Regions from separate parts of the Asaia sp. HumB genome, predicted to be linked through region 1. Evidence: riboswitches for the same ligand, from Rfam matches in the RefSeq annotation. Region 1 holds a riboswitch; each other region holds the start of a gene.
The links. Region 1 has a riboswitch for cobalamin ahead of P5689_RS10570 (DUF1636 domain-containing protein). Riboswitches for the same ligand answer to the same signal wherever they lie in the genome.

Region 1 (10,797 bases):
GATCGAGAATCTGACGGCGCAGCATGGTGCCGCGTCGCTTGTCCAGCCCGTCTGCCTCGGCATATTCGTCGATCAGGCGTTCGAGGGACTCCATGGCGCTGTCGAGCCCTGCACGCTGCACGGGCGGGGTCATGTGACCGATCATCACCGCACCGAGGCGCCTCTTGGCCGCAGCGGCTTCACCGGGGTTGTTGACAATGAAAGGGTAGATGACCGGCACCCCGTCCAGCAGCACAGCGGGGGCACATTCTGGTGAGAGCGCCACAGCCTTGCCGGGTAACCATTCCAGCGTGCCATGCGTGCCCAGATGCACCATCGCACTGATATTGCCGATGCGACGCAGCCATAGATAGAAGCCGATATAGGCATGGCAGGGTGCAATATCGGGGTCGTGATACTGCGCCTTGCGGTCAGACTCCTGACCCCGACCGGGCTGAATGGCGAGAATAAGAGCGCCGACGCGCAGAAAGCGCACACTGACCGGCTGCGAGGTCATCCCCCATGTCGCAATGACTTTTTGCCGGAACGACTCAGGCAGGGTGTCGAAAGCCGCCCGATAAGCGTCGGCACTCATGATGAGAGTGGGTTCGGCGCGGCACAATCTGTCTGGCAGTTCTGACGCGACGAGAGGTGGCACGTCGTATCCTGCACTGGCCAGCATGGTGGCGATGGCCTCGACACTGGCAAAACTGTCCAGACCCACAGCATGGGCAGCCTGCCCTTCAGCGCCGGGATAATCGGAGAGAACCAGCGCCAGACGCCGCTCGCCCGGGGTTTCGGCTGCCAGACGCAACCAGCCCTGCATCTGGCGCACAATTTGCGCGATACCGGGGGCATAAGCCACGCGCCGGGCTGGCAGGCCGGGCGGTGCCTCATCGCGAAACGATATGGGTGCCCCTGAAAGACGACCGTCAAATTCGGGCAGGACGATCTGCATGGCAAGATCGGACGGTGACAGCCCCCGGGCGGCCTTGCGCCATCCTTCAAGCGTCGTGCCCGGCTGGAGCAGCTGGACGATGGGCACACCCGCTGCCTCAAGGACCGATGCCGCGCCATCATCCCCACGAGAGGCGAAGAACGTGGCATTCAGAATGATGTCGGGAGGCTCGTCCACTAGCCACCGGTCGAGAAAAGGCGCGACTTTGGCCGCGCGAAGGGACGAGACATACACCAGATCGACCCCGCATCCGGCGGCTGCGATCGCCTCTGCCAGCGCATCGATGCCATCGAGATCGGCAGAAAGGAGGTGGGCGCGGTAGAACACGACCAGAGCCCGACTGGAGACGTCCGTGTTCAGGCGACGGTAAATTCCGGCGTCAGGCAGCTTTTCGGCCTCTGCCCCGTCATCCGCATTTAATCCGGCAATGGCTCCCATGAGGGTGAGCGCACAGCGCAGATTGCGTGTTCCGCCCTCGCGAAACAGGCTGTCAAGCCGGGCCCACTGGGCGGGCGCGATGCTCGAAAGGCTTTCGAGTGCGGTATTCGGCGTGGCCTCGCCGGTGATGAAGGCCAGTGGAATGGCCTTTCCCCGGCAGACAAGCCTGAGTTCATCCACGCCGTAACGCCAGTATTCGGTACCCCCGAGCAAGCGCACCACCACACAACGTGCATGGGTAATCGTCTGCTCCAGATAAAGATCGACCGACAGGGGATGACGCAGGCGCGACAGGGTGGCGACCTGCAAACTGGGGTCTGAAGCCCTGTGCACATCGCGCAGGCCCAGCAGGTCACTTTCGGAAAACGACAGCAGGACAAGATCGGCTGGCGCGTGGGCGAGGTCCTCGGCCACGGCCTGCCCATCCAGATCATGCGTTTCCCGAAAGAGAATATGCACGGCTCAGCCTGCGTCGAAGCTGCGCTGCACAGCCTTGGGGTCAAGCCCATGCAAACCGATCACAACCAGCCTGCCCTCTGGCGCCTCGCCCTGCTCATAGGCATGTCGGATACGCGCGCCCACCGCCTGCACGCCCAGACGAAGGCTCTTGCCTGCCACGCGGGCAAAGCCTTTCATACGCAGCACATCATGCTCACGCACCACCTTCTCAAGTCTGGCGATAAAGGCCTCGGCACTGGCCTGTTCGGGCAGGCTCAGCACGAAACTCGTAAAATCGTCATGCTCATGCTCATCTGCCCCGTCATGATGCGAGGGGCGTGCTGCCAGATCGTCCTCTGCCGCAGCGGCAAGGCCGAGCAGCACAGCCGGATCGACACGCCCTTCACGGGCACGAATCACGCGCACCCGGCGCTTGCGTGCAGCAAGACCAGCCTCGACCGCAGTGAGGGCGGCGTCATCCAGCAGATCCGTCTTGTTGAGAATGACCAGATCCGCTGAATCCAGCTGATCCTCGTAAACCTCTTCGAGCGGGTTATCATGGTCGAGCGACTCATCTTCCTCGCGCTGTTTCGCCACGGCCTCCGGGTCATCGGCAAAGCGGCCATCGGCCACTGCCGGGGCATCCACCACGGTAATCACGCCATCCACCGTCATGCGCGTGCGCACGCTCGGCCAGCCGAACGCCTTGAGCAGCGGCTTGGGCAAGGCAAGACCCGAGGTCTCGATGACAATGTGATCGGGCGGGGTCGGGCGATCGAGTAGGGCTTCCATGGTGGGGATGAAATCATCCGCCACGGTGCAGCACAGGCAGCCATTGGTCAGTTCGACGATATCTTCCTCAGGGCAGTTCGGAATACTGCACCCGCGCAGGGTCTCGCCATCGATGCCAAGAGACCCGAATTCATTGACCACGATCGCGATGCGGCGGCCATCCGATTTCTCGATCAGGTGACGCAGCAGGGTGGTTTTACCCGCACCAAGGAAGCCGGTGATGATGGTAACAGGAATCTTGCTCATGACAGTCTTTCAGATGCGGCAGGTTGGGCGGGTGCAGCGGGTTGAAGAGGTTCGCCTGACGGCGACAACTGGCCAGGAAAACGCCCCAGAATGATATCGCGCAGGCTTTCAGGACGCTTTGAGGGCATGACCGTTCCTGAGCGCGAGTGTTCATAGGCCTTGGCATAGACCATCAGATCCTCCGCCAGTTCTGGCCTCAACCCTCCCAGAAGCCAGGACCATTTGCCGGGCATGGACAGGGTGGCGGTGCAGCCCCGCTGGCACGCCGCAAGGCATTTGACCCCCTCGACACGTACACCGGCGGTGGTCGCCTGCTGCAAGAGTGCCTCGTGCAGCGCCTCACCCCCGTCCCTGCAGGTGAGGCAGACATGAATGACGGGAGGCGTATCGCAAGATGTTATCGGTTCGGCCATGAACAATCCCGGACCAGGCCCGCAAAACGGGCGCAACAGGGCACAAGGATGATTGCCGGGATATCCCGGCCTGCCATGAGCCGCCCCTCGATGACGGGTGCGGGTTCATGGTCTGTCGCGCTCCGGGCACCCCGCCGGATCGTGAAATCGGTGACGCGACGGCAGGTCTCCTGGCTCATGGTCCCGGTTGCCCGGCATTGCCGCCCCCTTCCCGGCATGGTCACCAGTGGGCTGCGACGGCAATGACATACCACCTACAGTTGCGGGGGCAGCGCAGGACTGATGCACATGGCACGCACCTGCTTCCCTTTTCACCCCTTGCGAGGCACCGTCGCTTATTTCCTAGCAGCTTTGCCAAAGGAGATGCAAAGCCCGGAGAGGACAGGGCGACGCGCGCCTTCACCCTGTGACCCGGAGCATCGCTCCATCCGATTGTTTGCAACTTGAAACATCATGTCCGTTGCTGACATCATACGGACGAGCCTGCGTGATACGACCGAGGGATGACCCCAATGCCTCATCTTCTTGTTGTCGATGACGACCAGGATATCCTGACCCTTCTCGGCAGTTTTCTGCAAAAGCATCACTATCAGGTCTCCACGGCCGAAACGGGCGAGACCATGTTTGCCATTCTGGACAGGCAGCCGGTCGATCTGGTGATTCTCGATATCATGCTCCGCAATGAGGACGGATTCAGCCTGTGCCAGCGCCTGCGTGCCCGATCCCGCATCCCGGTCATCATGCTCTCTGCCATGGCCGATCTGACTGACCGTATTGTGGGGCTCGAGATCGGGGCCGATGATTACCTGACAAAGCCATTCGACCAGCGCGAGCTTCTGGCCCGGGTCAAGGCGGTGCTGCGTCGTGCCGCCACGCCGGGCGAGACACCCCCGTCGCTGCGCCCTGTCCTTCGTTTCGGTCGCTGGGTTCTGGATGTTGCCCGTCGCGAGTTGCGCGCGCAGGACCAGTCACTCGTCCCGCTCTCGGGGGGGAATTCGATCTGCTGCTGACTTTTGTCGAACATCCGCAGCGCGTCCTTACGCGGGACCAGCTGATGGACATGGCTCGTGGTCCCGATCATGCTGCCTTCGATCGCAGTATCGACGTGCAGGTCAGTCGCCTGCGCGCCAAGCTGGAGGACGATCCCAGAAATCCAACCCTGATACGCACCGTGCGCAATGGCGGCTATATGTTCACCGCTGCGGTGAAACGATGAGATGGGCGAGGCTCCCCCCCGATCGCGCTTTCACACAGGACACCATCTCCCGCCGCCTGATTGTCACAGTGGCCCTTGCCGCCGGGATAACGCTGCTGTTGCTCGCGATCTTTGTCGAATTTGGCGGCCAGTGGAGCAAGCCTGATATCGAGGCCACCGGTATGGTGAGAGAGGTTGGGGCTGTGCTTCGCATGGTGCGGGTCGCCCCCGCCACGGACAGGGAAACACTGCTGGCGGCGGCACAGACCAGACAGATCCATTTCGGGTGGTACCCGGAAACGTCGCCGCTCGCGAAGGCTCTGGCCGCGGGGCATTACCGTCGCAGCGAGATTGAGGAGAGCTGGCATTTCCTGAGCCCGTTTCTGGGGCAAAGGCCTCCTGCCATCGCAGTGTTCCAGGAAGATAACCCTGTCTCTACCCTACCCGGCCTGCCCTATGACCGTTCGCTGTATCACGACGCGTATTTCGTCGGGATCCAGCTCGATGACGGCAGTTGGGTGCTTTGCGTTGCCCTCCAGCGTTTCTGGGGGCTTTACGCCTTTCAGCGCCTCATGCTGGAAGGCATGATGCTGTTTGTCTGGATCATCGCGGTGTCACTCATCGCCTCGCGCCAGCTGTCACGCCCGATCGAATATCTGGCCCATGAAGTCCGCCGGCTCGACGCGCAGCCAAATTACGCACGCGTCAGTGAAGCGGGGCCCAGAGAGATCCGTCAGGTGGCGGTGACGATCAACGCCATGCAGGCGCGTATTACGAAATTCATCCTTGATCGCACCACGATGCTCGCTGCCATTTCGCATGATCTGCGCACGCCGCTCACGCGTATCAGGCTACGCGGAGAGTTCATTGACTGCCCGACGCAACAGAAACTGCTGTTTCGCGATGTTGACGAGATGCAGGCCATGATCGATGGCGCCTTGTCGTTCTTCCGCGACGATGCCTCCCATGAAACACAGACGGCTTTCGATCTTTCAGGGCTGCTTGAAACCGTCGCCTATGATTTCTGCGATCAGGGTCATGATGTGCGGTACGACAATCCGGGTCGGGTGGGATATCGCGGTCCGGTCAATGCCATGAAGCGCGTTTTTACCAATCTGGTCGAGAACGCGATCAAATATGCAACGCCACCGCAGATTATCCTCGCGCCAGCCGATATGACAGACGCACCACCTGCAGGGATTCGGGCAACGGGCTGGGTTGTCACTATTCTCGATCACGGTCCAGGTATTCCACCCGACGCGCTCGATGCCGTGTTCGAGCCGTATTTCCGGCTGGACAAATCGCGCAACCGGCAGACTGGCGGGGTTGGGCTTGGCCTCACATCGGCCCGCACCGTCATGCGCGGTCTGGGCGGCGATATCATCATCGAGAACCGGGCGGAAGGCGGATTGCGTGTGCTTGTCCTGTTGCCAGCTTCCGACTGAAAGACGCCAATATTTCCACATGGCCACAGACGGGACATAACGCAGAAAGACGCGACCGGCAGAAAGAGGGAAATCACCCGGCCCGTCCCCTGTCTGTCAGGAGATTGCGCCGCCTTTCCTGCCCGGGAGACGCGCCTGACCATGTTTCGCCTGCCTTACGCCATTCGTTCCCTCACCCGTTCTCTGGCCCGCAAACCCGCCTCACCACGGCGGATCAACCCCGGATTTCTGTATCCCGTCCTGATAACCGGCATGATGGCGCTGAGCGCCTGTGCCGGACAGGGAACCACGAAGACCGGCTTCATTGCGCCTGAGACCTATGGGCTCATGGCCCATCCTGACAATCACGGTGATGATCTGGTTTTTGCTCCTAAGGCACCGGCCGGAATCGTCTACCGTTATGCAGTGATCGAGCCAGTGCAATGGCGCCCGACGAACAAGGCCGCCCATCTCTCCCCGCAAGCCCAGCAACGCGTGATACGCGCCTTCGAGGATGAGTTGCACAAGACACTGGGCAAGGATTTGGTGATCCTGAACGAGACCAGCGTCGCCACCCTGCCCCCCGGAACAATCCGCATCAGAGCGGCCATCACCAATCTGCGGCGCAGCCAATGGTACTACAATGCCTTGCCCATCATCGCCGGATTTGCGGCTGGCGCGGCAGGAGGCGGCTTGCCCCCCATTCCCCCGCCAGCCCCAGGGGGCGCCAGCGAGGAACTTCTGGCCATCGATGCAAGCAACGGCAGCACGCTTATGGCCATCGCGACCTATAATAACGGCATGCCGTGGAACATGATGGGGCAATGGCTGCCCTACGCCCATGCCCGGCGCGCCTTCCATCTCGCAGCGAATCTGATGGATGAGGAGATGCACAGATCGGGCCTCATCACCCGACCGCTCTCCGGCTGATTGCCGATGCCTTCCACAAGTCCATCGTCCAGAGCGCAGGGGAGGCGGTTCGGCATTGAGACCCGCGCACCCTCATCCCCCCATCATATGTCCCGATGAGACGAGGAGTGTTTTCTCATGCACCCATTACGCCTTGCCGTCAGGCGACACTGGCCCCTGCTCGGCCTTATCATCAACCGGGACGTGCTCACCCTGACCGAGCATATCCTGTCGGCCATTTTCAATGGTGTCCCGCGGGGCCCAGTCTGGCCATCCCGCCTGTCTCGATCGCCCTGTCGGCTTTCTGCCCCATGGCGAAACAGGGAACGATCAGCCTCCCTGAAGCAACAGATGGACTGCCTTTTACACCGAGATCACGCGGCACGAGAACATGATACCTGATGTCGCCCATGTCGTGCAGGACAGGCAGGCAAAAGGCAGGAGATTCTGCCTTCTGCCCCATCCGGATTCACGTCAGGCTGCGACCTGTTCGCTGGCGACCGTCCCTGTCGAATAATCCTGGAAATACAGTGCCGTCTCCAGCACTTCGATCGTCATAAGAGCCTGTGTTCCCAGCGCCTCACCGAGGGGCAGCAAAGCCCGGCCATTCGTCCAGCGCGACTGTGCGACTGCACCCTCATCATGCCAGCCTGCAACAGCATGACCGTCGAGATGGGCTGTGACAGAGCGCGTTACGTCAGACCCGAACAGGGTGACCTCGCCCACGCGCACCCCAAGGTCGCGTCTGTCATCCAGGTAGGGGCCATGTGTGTCACAAGGGCGCGCATGACGTGAAACGATCTGCACGGCATTCTGCCCCGCGGGCAGGGAGAACACCGCCCAGCGCTGATTGAGGCGGATCGGGTTCAGGCGACGTCCATCCGCCAGAACCAGATGAAGGCCGGCATCATGCTCAAGCACTCTCATATGGGTCTGCGCCTGCAAACCCATAGCCGTAGCCTGCTCATTCAGGCGGGTATGAATGGTACGGGCCAACCCGTGATCCGTGCAGAGAGGTGCCGCAAACGCCGCCTCGGCCGAAGCGTTCAGCCCTGCCCCCTCGGCATTCCCCCCGGCACTGCGACGCACAAACTGGCGCACGTCATCACGCAAGGTTTCGGTCAGGATACCATTCGCCCTGACAATGGCATGACCTTCGGTCTTGAAATGAAAATAGGGATAGCGCGTCAGATCGGTCAGATAGAAAATAGACCGGTGATTGACCAGCATTCTGGCCGGAAGCAGCACGCCATCGATCAGGAAACAATGTTCGGGTGTCACAGACAGGGTCTTATGCGGCAGGCCCCCGCCAAACGCATTTTCGAGAATGCATATTGGCCTGTGATCAATGTCATCATGCCCGGTATGCCCGACCTGGCCCGTATCGCGCCCTGCCCATGTGATTTCACGCAAACCCATCCGTGCACCCTGCGCGTCATAGGTCATCACGCTCTGGCCTGGGGCAAGTTCTTCAACACGGACTTCACCGCACTCGGTCTCGATCAGCGCGCCTTCAAGGAAGCAATAGGCCGGGCCCGCACTATACATTTCCGTGCCGGGAGGCAGAAAGCCATTGGGTCCATAGGAGTTGCTGAAGGGCCGTCCGGGCAGGACGAGCTCGATGTAGGAAGGCTCGCCTGACATGTTCTTGGTACTGAAATACATGCTCGTCGTATTCGCCTGACGGTCATAGCTCGTCGAGACCCAGATGGAGTCACTGGCGTTGTTGATCACGCGAAAATAGAAATCGACCCCCGTGCTACCAGACGGCAGATTGACGTAGATAATCCAGTACTGTCCGGGCGCAGTAAGAGCGTTGATGTCCACATCGACTGTTCCCCCTCTCGCCCCGATATCCAGCTCATACTGGTAAAAAGACTGGCTGCGCGGCAGGTCGGAGGCCCTGATTGAGAAGATACCCCCGTCAATTGCATAGTGAGAACTGCCGTCAAACCGGCTGTCGGTAGGTGTCTGCATGAATTGGATATCTCTCGCTCTTGCCGTCGATTGGATGACCAGGAATGGACTCCTTATTTTCATAAAGTAACAATATAAACAGAAATAATATATACTATATTCTGAATTATTTATAATATATATTGTTTATTATGATAAACACGCTCGTTTGTTTATATTTTCACAACTATAAATCCAATACTCATTATATTAATTGAGCAATATTTCTACTATAACCCTGAACCAACATCTCTTTTGATCGTGAAATACCACGAGAGCACGGTCGGTGAGCACGGGACACGTAAATAACTGTCATGCCCTGCGCCGATCTTGCCAGGCTCATGCCCCGCCTCATCGAAACAGCCCTGTGCCGAGAAAACAGCAGCATTGTCACGTTACCGTGAAACGTTAATTATGTTATTTATAACGTCAAAATGATATGTTTAACTTGTTGCATGTTACGACCTTTCGTTTCGTGAGGCGTGACATGACCATCTTTGCAGAAAGCTTTTTGCATACAGGGATCGCCCTCCCTGCCGGATTTTCTCTCAAGCGTCGGTCTGTCTCTCGATCTGCCTTCGGGCCGTTCAGGAGCTTTCCGACGCACCCTTTCATCAAGCTTCGACCTCTCTCCCGCCGTTGTCTCTGTCGCAGCCCGCATCATGCCCAGCGCGGCTTGTGACCGGAATTTTGGACGTCACGTCATGAGCAGAATCAGTACCGGTCTTGCCTCTCTTGCCCTCGTTACCACCGCGCTTTTTGGCCCGGCCGGTCTGGGGAGCGCCAACGCCGACGACAAGCCCACTGTCGGCATCGCCATGCCTACCAAGTCGTCCGCGCGCTGGATTGCGGATGGCAACAACATCGTCAAAACCCTGCAATCGCGCGGCTATCATACCGATCTGCAATATGCCGATGATGACGTGCCCAACCAGGTCTCGCAGATCGAGAACATGGTCGCCAAGGGTGACAAGGTTCTGGTGATCGCTGCCATCGACGGCACCACATTATCCGACACACTGCACAAGGCCGCACAGCGTGGTGTGAAGGTCATTGCCTATGACCGCCTGATCCGTAATTCACCCGATGTGAGCAACTACGCCACTTTTGATAATTTTCAGGTAGGCGTGCTTCAGGCGAGTTCGCTGGTAAAGGCCCTCGGGCTGCCCGACGCCAAGGGACCGTTCAATATCGAACTCTTCGGCGGCTCACCGGACGATAACAACGCCTATTTCTTCTTCAATGGCGCCATGTCGGTGCTCAAGCCCTATCTGGATAGCGGCAAACTGGTCATTCCGTCCGGCCAGAAAACCATGGACAAGGTTTCAACCCTGCGCTGGGATGGCGCTACAGCGCAATCGCGCATGGATAACCTGCTGAGCGCCTATTACACCGACCGTCATCTCGACGCCGTGCTCTCGCCCTATGACGGCATTTCCATCGGCATTATCTCCTCGCTCAAGGGCGTAGGCTATGGCAGTGGCGACACCAAGATCGCCTATGTCAGCGGGCAGGATTGCGAAATTCCCTCCGTCAAATCCATCCTCGCGGGTGACCAGTATTCCTCAATTTTCAAGGATACGCGCAAGCTCGCCGGCGTAACGGCCGATATGGTCGATGCCATGCTGGCCGGCAAGACTGTGCCTGTGAACGACACCAAGAGCTATAACAACGGTGTCAAGATCGTGCCCGCCTATCTGCTGACGCCCGTCGTGGTCACCAAAGCCAATATTCGCCCGACCCTGATTGACAGCGGCTATTACACCGCAAGCCAGATCGAGTAGCGCCATGAGCCCCATTCTTGAAATGCGGAACATCGCCAAGCGTTTCGGTCCCGTAAAGGCCCTGAGCGATGTCAGTTTTTCGGTCGAGCCTGGCGAGATTCATGCACTCTGCGGCGAAAATGGCGCAGGCAAATCGACCCTGATGAAAATCCTGAGCGGGGTATACCCCGCCGGGAGCTATGACGGGCAGATCATGTTCGATGGTGAAGAGCGCCGCTTTGCCGATATCAACGGCTCCGAGGCGCTTGGCATTATCATCATCCAT
Region 2 (10,797 bases), 2.0 Mb from region 1:
AAGAGAGCATACACATGCATAGCAATCATCCACGCAATCACACTCATCATACACAAAACACCAACCTCCACACCGACACACAGTTGTCGGGTGGATCAGAAGACCTGGTGGCTATGGCGGGAGACTTCCACCCGATCCCATCCCGAACTCGGCCGTGAAACGCCCCAGCGCCTATGATACTGCATCTCAAGATGCGGAAAAGTCGGTCGCCGCCAGGTCCCCTGATCCACCCCACAAAACACACCACCACCCCCGCGGGGTGGAGCAGCCCGGTAGCTCGTCAGGCTCATAACCTGAAGGCCGCAGGTTCAAATCCTGCCCCCGCAACCAAAATCCTACACATACAAATCCCTACGCAACGCCTCAGCTTCACAGTACGAGGCGTTTTTGGCGTTCCCGGTTTCACACCCAAAGCCCGCGTTTGACAGCGCAATCAATCTGCCCCCTCATCGTGCTCGTGCTCGTGCTCTCGTGCTCTCGTGCTCTCGTGCTCTCGTGCTCTCGTGCTCTCGTGCTCTCGTGCTCTCGTGCTCTCGTGCTCTGGTAATGGAAATGTGGCCGATGAGATCCCGCGCATGGTTCCCAAAGAGTGCAAGACAACATCAGAGTGGCTTGGGCCCTCGTCAAGTTCTGTACTCGCAGATCCCTGGCTTGATAGCGGTCGTCACCTTCGCGATTTCTCCTCCCGTCCGGGCGAGGAAGGTTCGCAGATGGCGCACGACGTCTGCGCCGCAGGAATCGAGATACCATCAATAGACGGCAAAAACCGGAATATTGCCGCGGTATCCCTGCGGCCGAACTATCATCTGCGCGAGTGTCCTTGGCCTTTCTCAAGCAATGAAGCGCCACCAGCTGTGTCGACTAGCCTCACCGCCGAAGGTCGTGGCGCGCCAGTTTGAAACGCCGGCGACGCCTCCGCTTGATCAGACGGATCTTGGTTTGAAAAGGTGGAACATCGGGCCAGTCAGCAACGTGGAGATAACGGCCAGAACCATGAGCGAGGCAAAGGCAAACTCGGAGAGCATACCTTGCTCGTGGAGTATGGTTGCTGCGACGATTTCCATGAGACCCTTGCACTGGAGGAGTGCGCCAAGCCCGAGTGTCTGACGCCTCGAAAGGCTGGACGAGGGGGGGAAGGCGTAGATCGAGCCAATCTTGGCGACGATTGATATGGCCACAAGCGAGAGAGAGGCAAGAACCGACGGCCAGGTAAGGGCGTCGCCATCGATACGCAGGCCACTATGACCGAAGAACAGCGGTGCAATCCAGATAAGGCAAAAGGTCGAGATCGCTTCGAACGGCAGACGCCTTACCCATGAGGGAGGCATAAAGGCTCCCGCGAAATACGCCCCGATCAATTCGTGTAAACCGAGCGTCATGCTGGCCCAGGAGCCAAGGCTGAGATAAATCGGTACGACTGCCCAGATCAGGGCTTTTGGCGGATTGCGGACGTGACGTGACGCGAGTGAGCCGACGAGACCGAGGCCAATCAGAAGGAGCAAGGCAACGCATTGCCTGAGACCCCAGCTGTGCATCGCTGATTGTCGTTCCGCAGCGAATTGCAGCAGTGCCAGACCGATCCATAGCGTTGCGTCATCGATTACGGCCAATTTCAGAGCGAGCTGCCCGATTGGCTTGTCTCGAACGGGCAACTCGCGAACGATGCCTATGAGGACCGGAAGCGCACTGACCGCGATACACAATCCGATGGAAGCCGCGCCAATGAGCGGGGAAACGGCTGGTGCATGCCAGCCTGGGAGTGGCAGAAAAAAGTAATAAACGAGTACCGTGCCGATGAGAAAGGGACCGCCCAGCGCCGAAGCTGCTCCTCCCAGGAGGCGAGGCAGGCTGGGTGCCGGTATCTGGCTTTCGCGGTTGTCGCCCTCAGGATGCTGCCACATTTCCATACCTGCCGTAAAAGCGAGGAGGAGAACTGCGACCCAGCCTATCGTATCACCGTAGAATGACGGGACGCCGACAGATTTAAGAGGCAGATGCCATACGGCGGCGAGAATGCCGATGAGGATCGGGATCACGGCAATGGGTATGGCGCGACCGAGCAGACGCCACAGGATCCAGGGAACACAGACGAATAAACCCAGATCCGCAATGAGCGCCGTAAAATCGTTCATACCTGTCCTTCCCGTTTCGCACGAAAAGATAGCTTAATACCTGAACCAAGGGAAATGATCACAAGGGTCGATGGTCCCCCCAGACGCATTATGTCTCGCAAACCTGGATGAAACGGTAAATCACATGCAGATTATTCCGCCTGTTGATACTGCTTGTCTTGCTCATAGAACTATAACGAGAAGAAGGGCGTCACAAAGTCATGACATCTGACATAAAACAATATCGCCATGCGAAGGAAAGACTTTACGGTGGGACCCTGACAGTTCTCGGGACCGCTGTCTGGCTCATTCTGTTGGCTGCTTTCGTCATGGTGGCGCTTGTGCGCCCGAACGGTCTGGCCCAACTCGTGGTGATCGCTCTCTATCTCGGCGTGCTCGGCGCGATCAGTCTTGTCGCAGCAGCGCTTTATCGGGCCTATGCGCTTGGCAACATGGTCGCACTCTCCTCCAGGCAGTTCCCTGAACTCCATGCGACCTTTGCCGAAGTCAGCCAGAGGCTCGGCCTGCAAGAGGTGCCTCGAGCCTTCATCTACAACTCGCACGGTATCACAAACGCCTTTGCCATACGCCTGCTTCGTGGGCGCTATGTGTTCCTGACCTCGGCTATCATCGAGACAGACACAGATGCGCAGCTCCGCTTCATCGTGGGTCATGAGATTGCCCATCATGTGCTGGGGCATCTTGATGGCTTCAAGACTTTCCTTCGTGCGCCGGCCTATCTGGTACCGCTCCTTTACCGTGCCTATTCGCGCGGACGCGAATATAGCTGCGATGCCGTAGGCGCTTCGATACTGCCGGATTATCGTGACGGTGTAGGGGCGTTGCAGATGCTCGCTTGCGGAGCACGGCGCCTCAATACGTCGATGAATGCTGAGGCTTTTGCCGAGCAGGAGGCACAGGTGCCGGGCATGGCTGGCTTTGTGGTGGAGATCATGTCTACCCATCCGTGCCTCACGCGACGCGTTTCACGTCTCATCGCGCTTTTCGCGACACCCGAACAGAAACACGGCGCTGTCTGACCCGTCGCGTTCTATAGACAGGCGTTATTGGGTTGCATGACACACGGGAAGTTCAGCAAGGGGAGGTGGTCCCCGTCTGGATAATGAGGGAGGCATCACGCCTCCCACACTTTCAGAAGGAGGCCTGCATGCTGACCGTGAAGGAGCGCGGCGCGCCGATCAGTACCTCGCTTGGATAGCTGGTATCCGCCCATTGCACGTAATGCTTGTTTGCAAGATTATCGATACGACCATACAGGGTGATCCCCTTATAGACGTGCCAGCCAGCGAATACGTTCACAAGGGTATAGTCCTTGAGCGTAAGGGTGTTGGCATAGTCCCCCTTGCGTGCAGAGACGTAACGCATGCCCGCGCCCAGATCGAGCGGCAGGTCGAGAACGCTCGACCATACGCCCCATAGATTGGCCGTTACCGCCGGGACGTCCGGAACCTGATTGTCGCTCGCATCGGTCGAGGCATTCGGGAAGAATGTGCCGTAACGGGCATAGGTATAGGCCACATTTCCCGAGACGCTCCGGTGCCGGTCAATGCGCCAATCGGCCTGCCACTCCAGACCACGCGATTTCTGGCTGCCAGCTGTCGAAACGCTATCCTGTCCGGTCTGGACCAGCACCCTCGTCCTGCGGATATCGTAGAAGGACAGGGTTGTGACGAACCGACCCGAGAGAGCGCTTGCCTTGAGCCCGATCTCTCCCTGACGGGAGTGGCTCAATCGGGAGAATTGCCCACGATTGGCAAGAAAAAGATTGGAGCCCGGTGGGTCTTCAGCCGTGGTATAAACCCCATACAGGCTCAGATTGGGCAAAAGGTCGAAAACCGGACCTATGCGGAAATTGGCCGGATTGTAATGCCCCTTGAAGCTGGTGGACGCATTGAACTGGCCATTCTGGTTGAAGTTCTGCCTGTCGAGCGAAAGCCAATCATATCTGAACCCTCCCACCAGCCGCAGCCTGTCGGTGATCGAAAGGGTATCCTCAAGAAACAGCCCCACGTCGATCATGGTCGTGGGAGATTTACGGTAGGGATACTCCCCGGCAAATGACTCGAGTGCGCCGCCTTCAGGGCTCGTCAATGAGACGCTGTCGGCGTAATCCGCATCGGGAAAGCCGCGATTGCGGATGAAGCGAATGTAGTAGGCATCTCCGCCAATCACGAGGCGATTGCGTAACCCGAACAGGGGATAATCGAAACGGGCATCGACGCTGTCTCCAAGCTGATGCTGGTTCTGATAGACATAGAAACGATCGCGGCCGATCCGGCCGGGCGTGATTGCCTGTCCGCTCGCATCAGTGGCGCCGGGCGACGCGATATAGCTGTAGGTCTCGGCATTGTCCCAGCGACGTTTGGCATAAAGGAAATAGGCCTTGTCATGCAGTGAGACGTGGTCACTGGCAGCCCAGTCCAGATGCAGCGTCGGCGTCGCGTTGACGGAGCTCGCCCGTGGGTTGGCCACGTTATAGTTGCGCCACAGCGAGGCTCGGCTGATGACAAGTCCCTGAGTGGAATGGAGCAACCCACCAACTGCGTCTTTTACAGCGGATCCCGGTACAAGCGGCGCTCCGTAATAGGTCGAAAGATTATCGGTCAGGTAATCGATGGTAAAACGTGCCGTGAACTTCGCATCTGGATGCCACAGAAGCGTGGTGGTCCAGTCATTGCTGCGCGGATTGGCGCCTTTGACATAGCCATCAGACGAGGTCCGGCTGAAATCGCTTCGTATCGCCAGGGTACGGGTGAGGGGCACTGACCCGCCAATGCCGGCATTCCAGCTATTGAAGCTCCCGTAGGAGACCAGAGCGTTGGCACGCACATGATCCATGTCTGGCGTGCGTGTGCGCATATCCACGGTACCGCCGACGGCACCCTGGCCATAAAGAACGGAGGAGGGGCCTTTCAGGATCTCGACCGCCTCGAGATTGAAGGCGTTGAGTGGTCGGTTCACCATGGTCGTGGGACCGAAATAGAAACCGTCGCGCAGGATCAGCACCTGGTTGCCGCTGAAACCACGCATCATGAGCTGCGCCGGATTGCCGGGCGAGCCACCGGAGGTCACACCCGGCGCGAAATCGGCAGCATCTTCAGCATGCACATAGCCGCGCTGCGAGATGATCTTCTGATCAATGATCGAGATCGAGGCCGGATTATGCTGGAGGCTGAGTCCGAGCCGGCCTCCTATGGCTGGGCGTGCCTTGAGACCGGTACTCTCACCATGAGCCGTAATGTACTCGTCGTTGCTGCCTTGCTCCTGAGCGAGGGCAGCAGGTAAAAGCGGCAGAAGGCCAAGTGCAGGCGCGAGCGAGATGCCTGTCAGAAGACAAGCCCTGAGTGAGCGCATGGGGCGCATGTTATGTGTGCTATCCCGTGTTCACGTCACTACGATGGGCAGTGTTTCTCCTGCCACCTGCAGGACACCCCGCCCGCCGGTTCTCGTCCGTGACCCCGTGTGATGGCAGGTCTCCTGACTTGTGCGTTATGATGTGCGAACTGGCCTTCCCGGGGGGATAGTCCCAGTGGCTGAACCCTTGGCGGGTCCACGTTCGCACACTCTTCACCTACAGTTGCGGGGGCAGTCATGGCGTTCGACCATGTTCCCTTTTCATCCCGTCTCCGGAACACCATCGGCTCCGACCCTAGCTTTTCAACCTGTGCTGTCAATGCTGCGTGGGTCTTGGTCTATAGTTTGGCTTTTCCTTGCGTCTATTTCGCGACAGCGCTGAGGGCCTCGGGTGCGCAGGCGTGCGACGGCACAGACGTGCTCCACGCGCTCGGGGGCGAGAGGGTCACGCCTTGAAGAGGTTCTGTTTCTCTCCAGGCGACTATCGCTGTGTCGCCCCCGCCACGCATCACGCACTTCGTTTTCCTGATGAGACAGGCTTTCAGGCCGGGTTCCCACGCCCGAACTGCGGGTCCGACCGGCTGGGCGATCCGTTTTCGACATGACCCGCGAGAGAGAGAACAAGCTTGCCCGAACGGGTGACGCAATCGACATGGTACCAGTGGTCACTCGCGGCAACCGGTATGGTAAGGTGCAAAATCTGCCCCAGTTGCACGGAAAGGTTCTGTCGCTGCCCGGTGTAGTGATCGATGAGCGAGAGCACGACGGGTTCGTTTGCACCGGTCCCCTGGCCCGCGCAGTTTAAGGATAGATGCAGGCTGCTCCCGTTCGCTTGTGACGTTAGGCCGATGCGGCTCTCGGGATCATGGAGACGGTAGAACCCGTTCGGCCCGTAGATCTCGACCGTGCCTGAGGCCGAACAGAGGAACACAGCCGTTGTCTTGCCTGCAACGGTCAGATGTTGGCTTGCCTCACCCGTCTGACGGATACGAAAAACCACACCCTGCTCGGCCGTGTTGGCAAAGACCAGTTTCGTCGGCGCATCGGCTTGGCTTGTAACAGCGAAGCGATAAGGCAAAGCCCGGCTCGGACGCTGACCGGCCTCCTGCAGGGGCAGGCTGCCATGCTCCGGTACGAGCGGAGGCGGGTGAGCACAGGAAATTCGTGTCTGGGGCAGATACGCGCTCGTGTCTGGAAGAGCCACGGACCACTTCGCATCAGGCTTGCTGAAATCGAAGGCAGAGGTCAGATCGCCGCAAACCGCTCGCCGCCAGGGTGTAATGGTCGGGCAGGGAACATTGAACCGCTGCTCCAGAAACCGGATGACCGACGTATGGTCAAACACCTGTGAATTAACCCACCCGCCTTTTGTCCAGGGCGAGATGATCAGGGCGGGTACACGCGGTCCGAGGCCAACAGGCTCGCCGTGATAGGCCTCACCGTCCGGAAGCTGGCCAGTTGCTGTCTGCGATGAAGGAACAGGCGGCGGTACGTGGTCGAAAAACCCGTCATTCTCATCATAATTCAGAATGAAAACAGTCTTTGCCCAAATGTCGGGATGTCGAACGAAAATGTCGATCAGCTTGGAAATCAGATGCTCGCCAAAGCCGGGCGGCGCTTCGGGATGCTCTGACAGGGCCGCCGGTGGGACGATCCACGACACCTGAGGCAGCGTTCCATCGGCGATATCCTTCTCGAAAGCCTCCAGCAGGTAGCGCCCCTCCAGTTCGTGCATGTTCTCCTTGTTTGAGCCCGGCACGACAGCGCGTGCCTGACGATACCGCCAGTCCTGCCTGTCGAGATTACGGAACTGCCTGAAGGAGGCGAGGGGATTGTCACCGAAATTATCGTATTCCTGGTAGAATTTCCAGCTCACCCCGGCTTCCTGAAGGCGCTCGGGATAAGTCGTCCAGTCAAAAGGTGTGAAGGCGGGATTGTCGTGCGCCATATCGGCCGACCAGTTGCCGTCATCGACATTCTCGACCGCCTGTTTGCCATCAGCGCCAACAGCAAGGCCGTTTGTACCGGTAAAGAAATAGAGGCGGTTGGGATTGGTCGGGCCGAAAATGGAAGCGTGATAGGCGTCGCAAATGGTGAAGGCGTCGGCCAGTGCGTAGTAATAGGGAATTTCTGCGCGGGTAAAATACCCCATCGTCATCGGGCTTTTATGGGGGACCCAGCCATCCCACTCGTTCCATGCGGCCTGGGTGCCTTTCCAGCTATGGTCAAGACTTTTGAGGCAGGCCGCCGAGGTATGGATCGTATCGAACAGGAAAGGCCATATGACCCGGCCTTTTGCGTCCTTCTGGGCAAAGACCGGGCTCCCATCTGCCTGCTTTTCGGCGCGGGGGTCGCCAAAACCACGCACGCCACGCAAGGTGCCGAAGTAGTGATCGAAGGCCCGGTTTTCCTGCATCAGGATAACGACATGCTGGACATCCCTGATCGTGCCGGTTTCACGATTGGCAGGGATGGCGAGGGCCTGACGCAGGTTTTCTGGCAACATGGTCCCTGCCAGCGCGGCAGCACCGAGATGAAGGAAATGCCGACGGCTGGGTTTCATGCTGACTGCTCCGGAACTCAGTTGAAGTGCTTGCGGATCGTGAAGAAAACCATGCGTGGGGCTGCAGCCTGAAGCGTCTGGAATGTGCCGGACGGATCGGAATTGATAAAGCCGTTGCTGCCTACTGTTGCCACATAGCGCTTGTTGAACAGGTTGGAGACGTTGATCTGCGTATCCAGACCGCGGAGCCAGAAATTGTGGCTCTTGAAGCGATAGCCGAGATTCAGGTTGAACACGTCATTGGCCGGCACATAGGCATCGTTCGTATAGGTGTAGTAACGACGATCCTGGATCTGCATGAGCACATTGCCCCAGATATGCCCGTCATCATAGCCAAGCTGCACATTGGCCAGATTGCGCGGCATGCCGACCACGTTCTTGCCCTTAATGGCGGCCGAGACCTTGCCATCAGCCATAACATCATCCTCATAGAAAGAGTTGTTGAAGGCATAGGAAGCGAAAATCGACCAGTTGGGCGCGAACTGCCAGTTTACGGCAGTATCGATACCGCGTGAGATCACCCCGCCGACATTCGACAGAACTGAGGCGTTACCCTGAATACCCACACCCTGCGTTACAGCCAGCAGGCGATTGCCGAATTCGACATAGTAGCCGGTCACGGTCGCCTGGAATGTCCTGGTGTGATAGCGGTAGCCGAGTTCTTCCGTGTTGGACATTTCGGGCTTCAGCTTGCCCTGAAGCGCCTGGAAACCGGCAACTGTGGTCGAGAAAGGCCCCGAGGTCTGGGCGCTATCGAAGGCAGCCATGTTGCGCGCATAATCCACGAAGATTTCGTGGTTATGGTTGAATCGATAATTCGCACCGACCTGAGGGAGGAAGCCATTGGTGGCGTTGAGCGAGCCCGAGGGATAGGCCGTGGGCATGGGGGTGCCCAGATAGCTGCCGTTCATGGCGCGTGCTGTGTTGTCCACGATCAGCGACTTGAAGCCGTAATTGACCTTCAGCTTTGGCGTGATCTTCCAGGTATCACCCAGATGAACCTGATAGGTCTTGGTGTTGAAGGCGCTCTGCCATTGCGTAGCGAAGGCGTTGTCACGATACCAGTGGGTCGAGGAGGGTGAGCCATCCAGAGCCAGCGGGTAGAACCTGCGCGCCTGGTTGAAATTGTTGTTCTCGAACCAGAAGCCGCCTTCGATGGCATGATTGGCAATCTTGTATGTCAGGCTGCCAATGAAACCGGCGCGATGGATATCGTATTCTGTCGTGCGGGTCGAAAGAGGGGAGCCACCAAGCTCTGCGGGTGTTGCCGTATAGGGCGTAACCCACACGCCTTCACCAGTGTTGGTGTGGCCATAACCCATGACATAGCCGGACAGGCGATTATTGACCCGGAAATCGAGTTTGCCATAGCCCATGGCGTCCTCACGCAGGCCACCTGCGTTGTAATAGACGGTATCCTGATTTTCGATGCCCTTGGGGAAGGCTGTGCCGTTCTGATAGGCATAGGCAATCTGCTTCGCGAGGGCGTAGTTGCCTGTGATATTGTCGAGATTATAGCCATAGGTCTTGATCTGGGCGAGGGAGAGATCCTGATAGTCGTTCTCGGCGCGCTTGGACCAGTCACCAAAAACAGTTAGTTTCAGGTTGTCACCCAATGGCTGCACGTATTTCGCATTGGCCTGGTCCTGGCGCTGCACGCCGTCACCCTTCCATTTATTCGCGTCCTGATGGTCATAGGACACATAGAACTTGCCGCCGCCCTTGAGCAGACCGCTATTGATGCGGGCGAAGGTACGCCAGGTGGAGGCGGAGCCGATCGTGCCGCTGACATCGGCGCCGAATTTGTCTGACGGATCGATGGAGGTGAATTGAAGCGCACCACCAAGGTCATTGGATGCTGCGACACCGACGGCCCCTGCGCCCTGCGTCAGCGTGGCGGGGCCGTTATTCTCGGTTTGCAAGGCGCGACCGATGGAAAGCCCGTTATCATTGCCATAGGCCAGATTGCCCAGCGGGACGCCATCAAAGGTGAAGCCAAGCCGGCTCTGGTCAAAGCCACGAATGATGATCTGCTGCGACCATTCATAGGAGCCGAGCGGATCGGACGAGGTGAACATGACACCCGGCAGTTTCGACAGTGCCTTGAACGGGCTCGTACCCGGTGTGTATTCCTGAATGGCCGTGCGGGAGATCGTCTGTGTTTCGCGGGCCTGACCAGCGCCGAGAACAATGATCGATTCAGGCGATTTTGCCTCGACCGCGGTTTTGGGCTCGGCAGCTGTCGCAGCTGCACGCTTGCGGGCTGGCTGGGCCTGTCGCGTCTTTTTTTTCTGGTTTGGCTGTGCCGCGTCATGCTGGGCGACCGTAACATTCTGGGCCATCGCCGCGGGGTGCATTGCGACAAGCAGGGCAGGGAGGCTGGCCGAGATAATGAGACGATGTCTGAGTTTCATTGATAGGAGCCGTTTCGTCCGAGAGGGTCACGATGCGGCTCGTCATTATCGTGACAGGACGTGTCAAAGTATTATGGTTTTATTAAAATCAAATCGGAAACAAAACATTCATCACTCTGTCATATAGTAAATCTCCAACCTTAGTTGTGCTGTGTTGATTTCAGCGCAAGCGTTGTGACCAGAGCAAGCGCAATTCCCGTGATGTAGGCGATCAGATTGAGCCACGAGAATTGTTAGCCTAGCAGGAAATGTCCGACACTATTCCGCCGAAGTGTTTCCAGAGCGTCACAATGAGCCAGCTTGATGCACTCGCTGGCGCCGGCCCCAAAGGCAG
Region 3 (10,797 bases), 1.1 Mb from region 1:
CATGTGGACATTCGATCATCTGCCTAACGCTGCTTTGCAGAAGACCTATCATTTCAAGCCTGATGCCGCCTGGATCCAGCACGTTGTGCAATCCTCGGCACGTCTGGCCGAGGGATGCTCTGCTTCCTTCGTGTCAGGCAACGGTCTGGTCATGACCAATCATCACTGCGCCAATTCATGCCTTGCCGCCTTGTCTGACAAGGATCACGACTATTTCCGCGACGGATTCTACACGAAGGACCTCGCCGATGAGCGCCAGTGCCCCGGTATGGAGCTCGATCGCCTCGACACCATGAAAGATGTGTCTGCCCCTGTGGCAGAAGCCACCAAGGGCAAACAGGGGGCCGCCTATTCGGCAGCCCTGCAGGAAGTGGAAAGCAAGCTGACCAAGGATTGCGTGGGCGGTGACGACGCGCATTGGCGCTGCGACATGGTCTCGCTCTATCATGGTGGGCAGACCGCACTTTACCGTTATCGCCGCTACAACGATGTGCGCGTGGTGATGGCCCCCGAGCAGGGGATCGCTTTCTTTGGCGGTGATCCGGATAATTTCGACTATCCCCGCTACGATATCGATCTGTCGATGCTGCGCGTCTATGAGGGCGGCAAGCCGGTGAACACGCCGTTCCTGCAGTTCGATCCGAACGGCCCCAAGGCGGATGATCTGGTTTTCACCTCCGGCAATCCGGGGCGCACGCAGCGCGGGCTGCCTGCTGCAGCCCTTGCGTTCCAGCGTGATGTCGCCAATCCGGCAATCATCGCCATGCTTTCGGTGCGTGAAGGGATGCTGTGGCAATACAGCCGTGAAAGCGCCGATCACGCGAAGCAGGTGGAGAACACGCTGTTCGGTATCCAGAACGGTCTGAAATCCTATTCCGGCACTCAGGCGGCACTTCAGTCAGGCGATATCGTGAGCCGACGTGAAAAGGAGGATGCCGCCCTGCAACGCTGGATCGATGCCGACCCGGCGCGTCGTGCTGCTTATGGCCAGCCTTTCGCCATGGTGGACAAGGCTGTTGCGCTTGAGAAGGATCTGTTTACGCGTAATCTGGCCATCGGTATGGTTTTTCGTGGCTTCCTTGATGACGTCATGACCCTGGTGGAAGGCGCTCATGAGCGGGCCAAGCCTGACGCCAAGCGTCATGCGGGCTTCCATGACGCCCAGCTTGGCGAAATCGAGACCAGCCTTGGTGCGAAAGAGCCTTTCTATCCGGATCTTGAAACTGCTTCGCTGGCACTCAGCCTGACCAGCCTGCGTCAGGTGGCAGGTGCCGATGACAGCCTCGTTCACCTGGCCCTTGGCAATGATGCACCGGAAGATGTGGCGGCGCGCCTGATCAAAGGGACGCATCTAGCTGATCCAGCACAGCGTCTCGCCCTGTGGAAAGGAGGTCTCAAGGCCATCGAAGCCTCGACCGATCCACTGATCGTCTTTGCCCGCAAACTCTACCCGGATTACGCGTCACTTCATGATCGTATGCGTGACGAGGTTTCCGCCCCGCTGCACAAGGCTCAGGGCGATATTGCCCGTGCACGCTTCGCTCAGGCCAAGGCTGAAAATCGCCTCGATACGTTGTATCCCGACGCCACGTTCTCGCCCCGCCTGTCCTATGGCACCGTCAAGGGCTGGCGCAAGAATGGCACGGATGTCGCGCCCTTCACGAATTTCGCGGGTATGTATCGCCACGCAACCGGCAGTGAGCCTTTTGCTCTGCCCAAGCGCTGGCTGGATGCGAAGGCCAATCTGGATCTGGCAACGCATCTCGATTTCGTTTCGACCAACGACATTGTGGGGGGTAACTCCGGTTCTCCGGTCATCAATCGCGAAGGTAAGGCTGTCGGCCTGATCTTCGATGGTAATCTGCCGAGCCTTGCGGGTGATCTCTATTACGACATCAGCAATAACCGTGCTGTCGCGACCGATACGAGCGCCATCATCACCGCGCTCAGAGTGGTCTATAACGAGAAGACACTCGCCGATGAGCTGACCAACGGCCATCGCTGATCTTCGGTTGTACTAGTGCAGGAAGCGGGTAGCGCGCGGCGCTGCCCTGCTTCCTAGGGAGGGGGAAACCTCTTCCAGTCCATTCGTCTGGGTTCTGTAGCGGCGATGCCATCGCGGCTGCTGATAAGGTAAAGTTACCCGACGTACGAGCCTCTGGCCCAGGTTGCGGCATAACCGCAATGCCGCGTGCGGCCGCAGCCCAAGCCAGAGCTTTCTTCTCGATAATTCCAGCATCCAGGGTTTTCAAAGGGCGACGGCCCTTTGGTAGGGTGTGGGGCAAGGCCCCACTATCCCTCAGATGACAGGCGTACCGCCCGTCACGGCGATGGTAGCACCCGAGATATAGCTGGCCTCGTCGCTGGCCAGCATGACGTAAGGCGCGATCAGCTCGACAGGCTGGCCAGGGCGGCCCAGCGGGGTATCCTCGCCAAAGACATGCACATGGTCGCCATGCATGGTGGCAGGAATGAGCGGTGTCCAGATCGGGCCCGGGGCAACGGTGTTGGAGCGAATACCCTTCTCACCAAGCAATTGCGCAAGTCCGCCGCTAAAATTCTGGATGGCGGCTTTGGTGGCGGAATAAGCGAGCAGGCGTGGCTTGGGGCTGTCCGCATTGACCGAGATGGTATGAATGATCGAGGCGCCGCGCTTCATATGCGGAACAGCATGACGGGTCAGACGGAATGTCGCGCCGATATTGGTGGCAAATGTATCGTCCCACTCATCTTCCGAGATGTCCTCAAGAGCGAGGCGTTCGATCTGGAAAGCGGCGTTGTTCACTAGGACGTCGATCCGGCCGAAGGTCGAGACTGTCTCATCGATCACGGATCTGCAGATCTCGCGTGACTTCAGGTCGCCGGGGAGCAGCAGCACCTTGCGGCCCGCCTTTTCGATCCAGGCAGCTGTTTCCGCGGCGTCGTCGGCTTCCTCATCAAGATAGGACAGAGCGATGTCGGCGCCTTCGCGCGCAAACCCGATGGCGACGGCACGGCCAATGCCGGAATCGCCACCTGTAATGAGGGCAATCTTGCCCGCGAGGCGACCTGAGCCCTCGTAGCTCTCCTCACCATGATCGGGGAGGGGCGTCATGGCTTTGGTCTGACCGGGGATGCGATCCTGAAGAGGGGTATCGAAGGGGGGCTTTGCGTAATCGGTCATGATGAGGCTCCGTTTTCCGGACGGCGGTCAAGTGCCGCGGGCTGTGCGTTGCACCCTATTCATCGCGAAAATGTGAGCCTTAGTTTCATGGCAAAGCGTGTCGCGGCGCTCATAAGGTCAGGAATGGGCTTTCGTAAGGCCTTGCACAGGGCATCCTGAGGGCCTGTCACGGATCGGGTGGACGATCGTGACAGGCCGGTTTCGATCAGGCTGAACGGATCAGCTTGTGATTGACGAATTCCTCGATCCCGTTGGAGGAAAGCTCGCGGCCATAGCCGGAATTCTTGACCCCGCCAAAAGGCAGTTCCGGGGCGGTGCCCGTCACATCATTGATGAACACCATGCCGGTTTCAATGCGCTCGGCAAGCTTGCGACCACGCTCGACCGAAGCCGTATGAATGGAACCGCCCAGACCGAACGGAGAGTCATTGGCAAGCGCGATGGCGGCATCGTCATCGGCCACCGGGTAGACAATGGCGGCGGGACCAAAGATCTCTTCGTAGAAAATCGGGTTATCCTGGGTGACATGTGTTAGCAGGGCCGCCTGCATGAAAAAGCCCTCGCGGTCGAGCCTCTTGCCGCCGGTGACGAGCTTTGCCCCGTGATCGACTGCCTTTTCGACCTGGCTCAGTGCGAGCTTCATGGCGTTTTCGCTGCTCATCGGGCCGTGAGTGACGCCCTGTTCCAGCGGATCACCATAGCGGAATTCGGCCAAGGCGTCTGAGAGACGACGCACGAATTCGTCGGCCAAGGATTCATGAATGATCATACGCTTGGCGGCGGTGCAAACCTGACCGTTATTGGACATACGTCCGGCCACGGCACGGGGGATGACCTCATCGAGATTGGCATCGTCGAGCACGATGAATGGATCGGAGCCGCCGAGTTCGAGCGTGGTCTTTTTCAGGGCCTTGCCAGCCTGTGCGGCGACAGCACTGCCTGCACGCTCACTGCCGGTCAGGGCCACGCCACGCACTTCAGGGCGCGCAATCAGTTCTTCCGACACATTATTGTCGATGAACAGATTGGTCCAGGCTCCCTTGGGTGCCCCGGCTTCGAGGAACAGCGCCTCGAAGGCGAGAGCACATTGCGGAACACCCGGTGCATGTTTGGCGAGCACGACATTACCGGCCATCAGGTTGGGACCTGCCACGCGGGCAAGCTGGTAGTAAGGGAAGTTCCAGGGTTCGACGCAGTAGATGACACCCAGAGACTGGCTGAGGACCGTCGCACGACCTTCCGAGACAGGGATCTCACGTGGGGCAAGGAATTTCTCGGCGTTTTCGGCGTAATAGGCGAGGATCTTCGCAGAGAGTTCGGTCTCGGCAATGGCCTCGGGCAGAACCTTGCCCATTTCGATGGAAATCAGTCGGGCGTATTTTTCCTTGTTCTGCTCAAGGATCTGCGCCGCCTTGTTGACGATGGCCTTGCGCTCGGCAAAGCTGCGGTGACGCCAGTCACTTCTGTAGAATTCATGGGCGGCGTCGAGCTTTTCAAAGGCCTGCGCCTTGGTGTGAAGGTCGAACTCGCGCTCGGTTTTGCCTGTGGCGGGGTTGATCGTACGATAGGCGCTCATCGTTTTCTGCTCCCGGTTATCTGGTGTCCGGCGCATGGCCGAACCAAAGTCACGGTCCAACAAATGCCTGGAAAGGCGCATGGTTTCCCTCAAAGGGGAGGCAATATCGGCTGGGTAACCCCCTAGACGCACGGTTGGGGCATGGGAGAAACACCTGCATAAAGGCCGCTGAACGCTGGCTTTCGCCTGGTTGAAACGGTAGGGTCGAGCCCGTCGAGGGTCTTGCGCGAGTGAGTGAAAAGGGAATGTCGGACGGGCTGGCTGATCCTGAAAGGATCGGGCGCGAGGCGGCAGCTGTCCCCGCAACTGTGAGCGGTGAGCGCCCTGCCGGAACCACTGGGTGCAGGTCATCCGGGAAGGGGCAGGGGAGCGATGAACCGTGAGCCAGGAGACCTGCCCTTGTCATGTTTGACGGCCAGACCGGACGGGATGATCCGGTTGTTGCGGAGAGCCCTTCTCGTGAACGAGTTTACCCTGCCTTCTTGCGTGCCGCGACGTGCACGAAATGCCGTCAGGCCTGCATCGATTTCTCATCGGGGATCTTTGATCGGGCAAAACGGGGGCCAGAGATGAGCGCCGAAACCCTGCCGGTGTCTCCGCCGTCGCTGCGCTGGCGCATTTCCCTGCTGGGGATTGGCTTGCTTCTGGCCAATATGGCGCTCTGGGTCTGGACCTTCGTGATGTTTCGCGATCGGCCCTTGCTGCTTGGCAATGCCCTGCTGGCTTATGGTTTTGGCCTGCGTCATGCTGTCGATGCCGATCATATCGCCTCGATTGACAACGTGACGCGCAAGTTCATCCAGATGGGGCGGCAGCCCTTGCTGACAGGGTTCTGGTTTGCCATCGGCCATTCCCTGATTGTTGTGCTGGCGGCGCTGGGCACGGCGCTGCTGTCACAGGCGATGCAGGATCGTTTTGGTGCATGGCATGATATTGGTGGCATTGCCAGCACACTCGTCTCTGCCGGCTTCCTGTTTGCCCTGGCCATCACGAATTTCATTGTCCTGCGCGGCGCCTGGCGCGCCTGGCGCCACATACGGGCAGGCGGGGCGATCGAGGAGGTCGACCCAGAAGCGCTTCTGAACCGGGGCGGGCTACTGTCACGCCTGCTTTATCCGCTGTTCAGACTGGTCTCGCGCAGCTGGCATATGGTGCTGCTCGGCTTTCTGTTCGGCCTCGGCTTCGATACCGCGACAGAGGTTTCGCTTCTGGGGCTGTCTGCCTCACAGGCGAGCCGGGGTGTTTCGGTTGCGGCGGTCATGATCTTTCCTGCCCTGTTCGCTGCGGGCATGGCCCTTGTCGATACGGCAGATGGTGTTCTCATGCTCGGGGCCTATCGCTGGGCCTTTGTCGATCCGCTGCGCAAGCTGCGCTATAACATCATCATTACCCTGATCTCGGTGATCGTGGCTGTCGGGATTGGCAGTATCGAAACGCTGCGACTGCTGGGTGATCAGATCGGTTTTGAAGGGCGGTTCTGGGGCGTTGTGGCCGCTGTCAGCGACAGCTTCAACCAGATCGGGTTTATCGTGATCGGGCTGTTCGTGCTGGCCTGGATGCTGTCTCTGATTTTCAGCCGGGTCGATGCACGGCGCAAAAACTGACGAAGGGCTTACGGTCTCGGCGCGCCGGCGGTCGCGAGTACAACCACCAGCGGGCGTTGCGTTCAGAAATGGGCGCCAATGCGCATCTGAAAGGCGCGACCGATAAGCGCCTCGTAATAACGGCCCACGCTATAGATGCCTGCATCGCGTGGCAGGGCGTCGGTGATGTTGTTCACCACGAAGCTGGTCGAGAAATGCTCGGTTACGGCATAGTCGAGTGAGAGATTGAAATAGGCAAAGGCCGGGCGTTTGTTGCCCTCATAACGCGTGGTCGGCACCTGAAGGGCCACGAGGCTCGGGCCATACCAGATAGTCTGCCACTGAGCGTTAAAGGGGCCACGTATCCACGTGGTGTTGAGTGTGAAATTGTCATTGGGCGCAGCAATATTACCTGAAAGCAGATAGGTGCTTCCGGCATAATTGCGCGTGCTCTTGACGTAATGCACGTAGTTGCCTCGAAGGTCGATCGCCCCCGAGCTCTCAGGCAGACCCAGACGGGAGAGGGGGGTGTTGTACTCTATCGTCGTCTGAAGGGCCTGGGTCTCGTAGTTGGCGATATTGTAATAGCCGGAGCGGAAAGAGGAAATCTGCCCCGATGAATCCCGGGTGAATGTCGAGCAGAAGCGATTATTCGGGTAGATGCCGGTGTCGTAACAAGCATTGAGCAGGTCATTGGCACTCAGATAGGTGATGGCATCAGCAACTCTGACATCCACAAATGAGGCTTTGACATCGAACCCGCGTATGAAATGCGGCCTGAATTCAAGGCTGCCCGTATAGCTTTTGGAGCGTTCATTAGAGAGATTCCGGTTCCCTCCGGCTGTACCCTCGACGCCGTAGGAATTGAAGTTCGAGACGAAATTCTGAGGCAGTCCGGCGCGTGCGCAATTGGCGGCTCGCAGGGCCGGGTTGGGGCCCGACGCAAGGCCTGTATCGGAACAGGGATCGACGCCGTTCTGATAGGTCGAGGATTGGGGGGAGTAGAGTTCGCCAATGCCGGGATTGCGTACCGATACAGCGTAATTGCCGCTCAGACCGATATCGCGTGTGGGCCACCAGGCCGCACCGGTCATATAGGTCCAGTAGGTGCCGGTGATACTGTTATAGGTTACGCGCCCATTGGCCGTCAGGGAGAGATGATAGGCACCCGGGAGATGCATTGCCGGTGAGATCAGAGGGATATCGAGCTCGCCGAAGCCCTCATGCGTATGATAAGCGCCGCCCGTATAAGGGATCGATGCGCTATTGCCGTAGGGGAGATAGCTGCCATCGCCCTGTTTCCATCCAAGCAGATAGGCGCCGGGGTCGAAATGATAGGCCTCGCGCCGATGTTCGTAACCCAGATCCCATCGTATCGTCCCTGCTGGCAGGGTCGCCACGGTCGAGCTGATTTCGGCCTGCAGATCGCGTTGCGTGTTGCGGTTGGTCGAGCGTGACTCCGTTGTGACGTAGTCGCGCGCGGCCGGCGTCATCTGGTTGTAGCCAAACGGGTTGAGCGGGGCACATACCGCGCTGCGCGTGGCAATCGGAGCATTCTGGTAGCCGGGAGCACATTCGATTGTGCCATCAGCGGCGGTGACAGCGTTCAACGCATTGACAAGGTTGGGAATAACGAGTGACGGGGCCGTCGTGGCATTGGTATTGCGCGTATACTCGCCCTGCAGCTTCCAGTTGAACTGACGGTTGAAGGCCCGGAAATCGCCATTCAGCCCGCCCTGAAAACGAAACATCTGCGATGTGGTGCGAAACAGGCCCTGATCGAGATCCTGATTGAGGCGGTTGAGATAGAATGTATCGGTTGGCAGGCCGTTTTCAGCCAGAGCCTGCTTGATCGTGCTCTGTTCGGCACTTGTGAGGAACGGGTTGCTGGTGCTCAGGGCGAAAGCACCAGTCGTGACACCGTATTGATAATAGCTGCTGCTATAGGGCCCGGCATTATTCGCCGTCAGCGCATCGTTGAAAAGCGTGCTGCTCCATGTTCCCTGGCCCACCTGGTTTTCCGCACTGCCGCGTGCGTACCAGCCTTGCCAGCGGGCGTGGATGTGCGGATCAAAATCGTAATGGCCAAGCAAGGTCAGGTTGAGCTTGTCATTTGGTGTGACGATCTGGTTGTAGTTGCGCAGGGAGATACCATCGCCCCCAACGGCCTGAGCCGTGTCACTCTTGAGCAAGGTCCCCGCGTTGAGCGGCACGAGCGACTGGCCGTTCTGGCTGAAGGTCAGGGGAATACCACTGGCATTGGCGATGCCGGACGCAGCCAGCCCAGCCCAGGTTGCACCATAATTGCCGCCATATACGGGAAAGTCGCCATAGGCGCCGGTCAGGGACGGCATACCGGTGAGCGATGCCTGAATGAAACGCAGGTCAGGGCTCAACACATAGGTGTAAGGGGATGCTTCACCCAGTGCGGGCCGGTGATAGACAGCCGCGTTGGCGCCGAACACATCCGGACGATCACTGGCGACGATACCGGCCTGATTGCGATATTCGACATCGAAGACCAGCCCTCCCTTGTCGTGATCGAAACCGGTGCCGGCCTTGAATGCAATCTTCTCGCTGGCGGCATCGAGCTGTTGTGTCCAGCCGCCCTGACCTTCAAGCGAAACACCTTTGTAGTGGTCATCGAGCGTATAGTTGATCACACCAGCCACAGCATCAGCGCCATAAGCTGCACCAGCACCGCCCAGACGGGTATCCACCGACTTGATGAGCGAGGTTGGCAACGTGCTCACGTCAACCTGCGAGCCCGATCCCACACCGTAGATCGAAGCCGTAGCCCCGCCGCCCATGCGCATGCCATCGACAAGGGTGAGGGTACGCTGCGAACCCAAATTAAGCAAGCTCACAAAGGACTGTCCGGCACCAAACATGTTCTGTGTGCCGAGTGAGGAATTGTCAGGCACGCTGACGGCAGGGTTTTCGCGCAAGAGCGCAAGGCCGAGATCGGTATAGCCCCGGCGGCCAATCTGTTCGCCACTCAGTGACGATCCGGCCATGACATTGGTCAGACGCGATTGCGTCAGGCGCGTGCCAGTGACGAAAATCGTCTCTGCAGGGGACGCTTTCTGCCCCGCGCCCACAGCCAATGCGTCGCGTTTTGAGGACACGGAAGAGGACAGGCGGTGTTTTTCGCTTGTCGATTGCACTGCCTCGCGTGGCTGTTGCCGCAGTTGAGCCTGCTTCCGCAGGGGATGGGATGTCTGCTTGTCTTGCGCACCTGCTCCGGATTGCCCGGTGACTTTTTCAGACGCCAAGGCAGGAAGCGGGACAAAGGCCATTGTGCCGGCGGTCAGGGTAAGCAGGAGACGCAATGACCGTGCGGGGGTGAGAGCACTTGTCTTCACCCTTGCGGGAAATGGCATCAAGAACACCCCATCGCTTGTGTGCCATTATCTGGCACATCATGTCCGTTTGTCTGTCGTCTCCTTGCGCTACACCGTGCGGCACAAGTGCCCTTGCCGGGTGATTGCGTGCGGCAACCGGGTGAGAGCTCTCCTCCACTATTATCCCCATGGGCGAAAGGCGAAGAAGTATCGCGGTAATACTCCGCGAATATGTCACGCTGTTGTACAATCGCAACAGTGCATCACACATTGTGCCGTCGTGATTGATATTGTTGGTAAGTTTCCAATGGGCCAACAGCGACATGGAGGGTATTCGAGGGCGCCCGCCCGCTATGTCAGGAGTCAGGGGGGAGGCAAAGTGTCTTTGTCTCCAATCGCAGCAAGGCAAGCGCGGCTACCCGGGCGACACATTGCAGCTCAGTATCGCGGAATTCGTTTTTGCGCAGATAAATCAGTATGCCCTTGCCATTTGCAAAGGCAGGCGTTGCGACGGGGCTTACTGGAAAGGCAGATACCGGAACGTGACGTATACGGTATTGCCAAAGGTGGTTGGATAGACCGAGCCGCCCTTGCCATCCGACCCGCGAAAGGCAAATTTGCGGATATAGGTATATTGCACGCCTCCCATGAGGCTTCCGTAAGTGCCATCGAGGAAATGCCACCAGCCCCCCGCCGTTATGGAAGCCAGGGTCCGGGTTTGGGCGGTGCATGTTCCGAACTCGATGGAGCAGCCAGCGAGATTATGGTCATTGACGCCATAGCCATATTGCATGCCGTCGGCGGCGATATAGCTTCTTTTGCTGCTGGCCTCGACACCGCCATAGAGATACACCAGCACCGAAGGATCTGGATGGCCGATCAGGCCAAGCGCACCACGGATCTGAGGGATGGGCGAGAGACCGCCCTGACCGTTGAAAGTGACATCGGGAAGCTGGGACGCACCATAGCGACCGATACCCTGACCCGCGATGACATTCCCCGTCAGCTGAAGGTCCGGCGTAAACAGTGGTGTGGTCATTCCGGCACCTACACCGCCCCCGAATTTGGTATCCTTGTGGCTGCGGGCGTCACCGGGAGACTGGATGACCGAACGGAACCAGCGGCCGAGGC

Region 2: another riboswitch for cobalamin. It lies ahead of P5689_RS01660 (TonB-dependent receptor); the one in region 1 lies ahead of P5689_RS10570 (DUF1636 domain-containing protein).
Region 3: another riboswitch for cobalamin. It lies ahead of P5689_RS05385 (HoxN/HupN/NixA family nickel/cobalt transporter); the one in region 1 lies ahead of P5689_RS10570 (DUF1636 domain-containing protein).

Annotation. Positions count from the first base shown of each region.
Region 1 is NZ_JARPML010000002.1:2,087,845-2,098,641, reverse strand. It holds gene cobN (cobaltochelatase subunit CobN) at 1-1,834, opposite strand, end outside; gene cobW (cobalamin biosynthesis protein CobW) at 1,838-2,851, opposite strand; gene P5689_RS10570 (DUF1636 domain-containing protein) at 2,848-3,264, opposite strand; cobalamin riboswitch at 3,407-3,612, opposite strand; partial or broken gene P5689_RS10565 (response regulator) at 3,768-4,480, shown strand; gene P5689_RS10560 (HAMP domain-containing sensor histidine kinase) at 4,477-5,904, shown strand; gene P5689_RS10555 (DUF3313 family protein) at 6,046-6,813, shown strand; gene P5689_RS10550 (Hint domain-containing protein) at 7,267-8,769, opposite strand; gene chvE (multiple monosaccharide ABC transporter substrate-binding protein) at 9,453-10,532, shown strand; gene mmsA (multiple monosaccharide ABC transporter ATP-binding protein) at 10,537-10,797, shown strand, end outside.
Region 2 is NZ_JARPML010000002.1:61,043-71,839, reverse strand. It holds rRNA gene rrf (5S ribosomal RNA) at 104-218, shown strand; tRNA gene P5689_RS01675 (tRNA-Met) at 254-330, shown strand; gene P5689_RS01670 (cation:proton antiporter) at 924-2,132, opposite strand; gene P5689_RS01665 (M48 family metallopeptidase) at 2,333-3,151, shown strand; gene P5689_RS01660 (TonB-dependent receptor) at 3,264-5,495, opposite strand; cobalamin riboswitch at 5,582-5,786, opposite strand; gene P5689_RS01655 (phosphocholine-specific phospholipase C) at 6,028-8,049, opposite strand; gene P5689_RS01650 (TonB-dependent receptor domain-containing protein) at 8,067-10,463, opposite strand; gene P5689_RS01645 (hypothetical protein) at 10,697-10,797, opposite strand, start outside.
Region 3 is NZ_JARPML010000002.1:947,688-958,484, reverse strand. It holds gene P5689_RS05400 (S46 family peptidase) at 1-2,005, shown strand, start outside; gene P5689_RS05395 (SDR family oxidoreductase) at 2,300-3,163, opposite strand; gene P5689_RS05390 (NAD-dependent succinate-semialdehyde dehydrogenase) at 3,369-4,739, opposite strand; cobalamin riboswitch at 4,940-5,155, shown strand; gene P5689_RS05385 (HoxN/HupN/NixA family nickel/cobalt transporter) at 5,309-6,343, shown strand; gene P5689_RS05380 (TonB-dependent receptor domain-containing protein) at 6,406-9,705, opposite strand; gene P5689_RS05375 (hypothetical protein) at 10,184-10,797, opposite strand, start outside.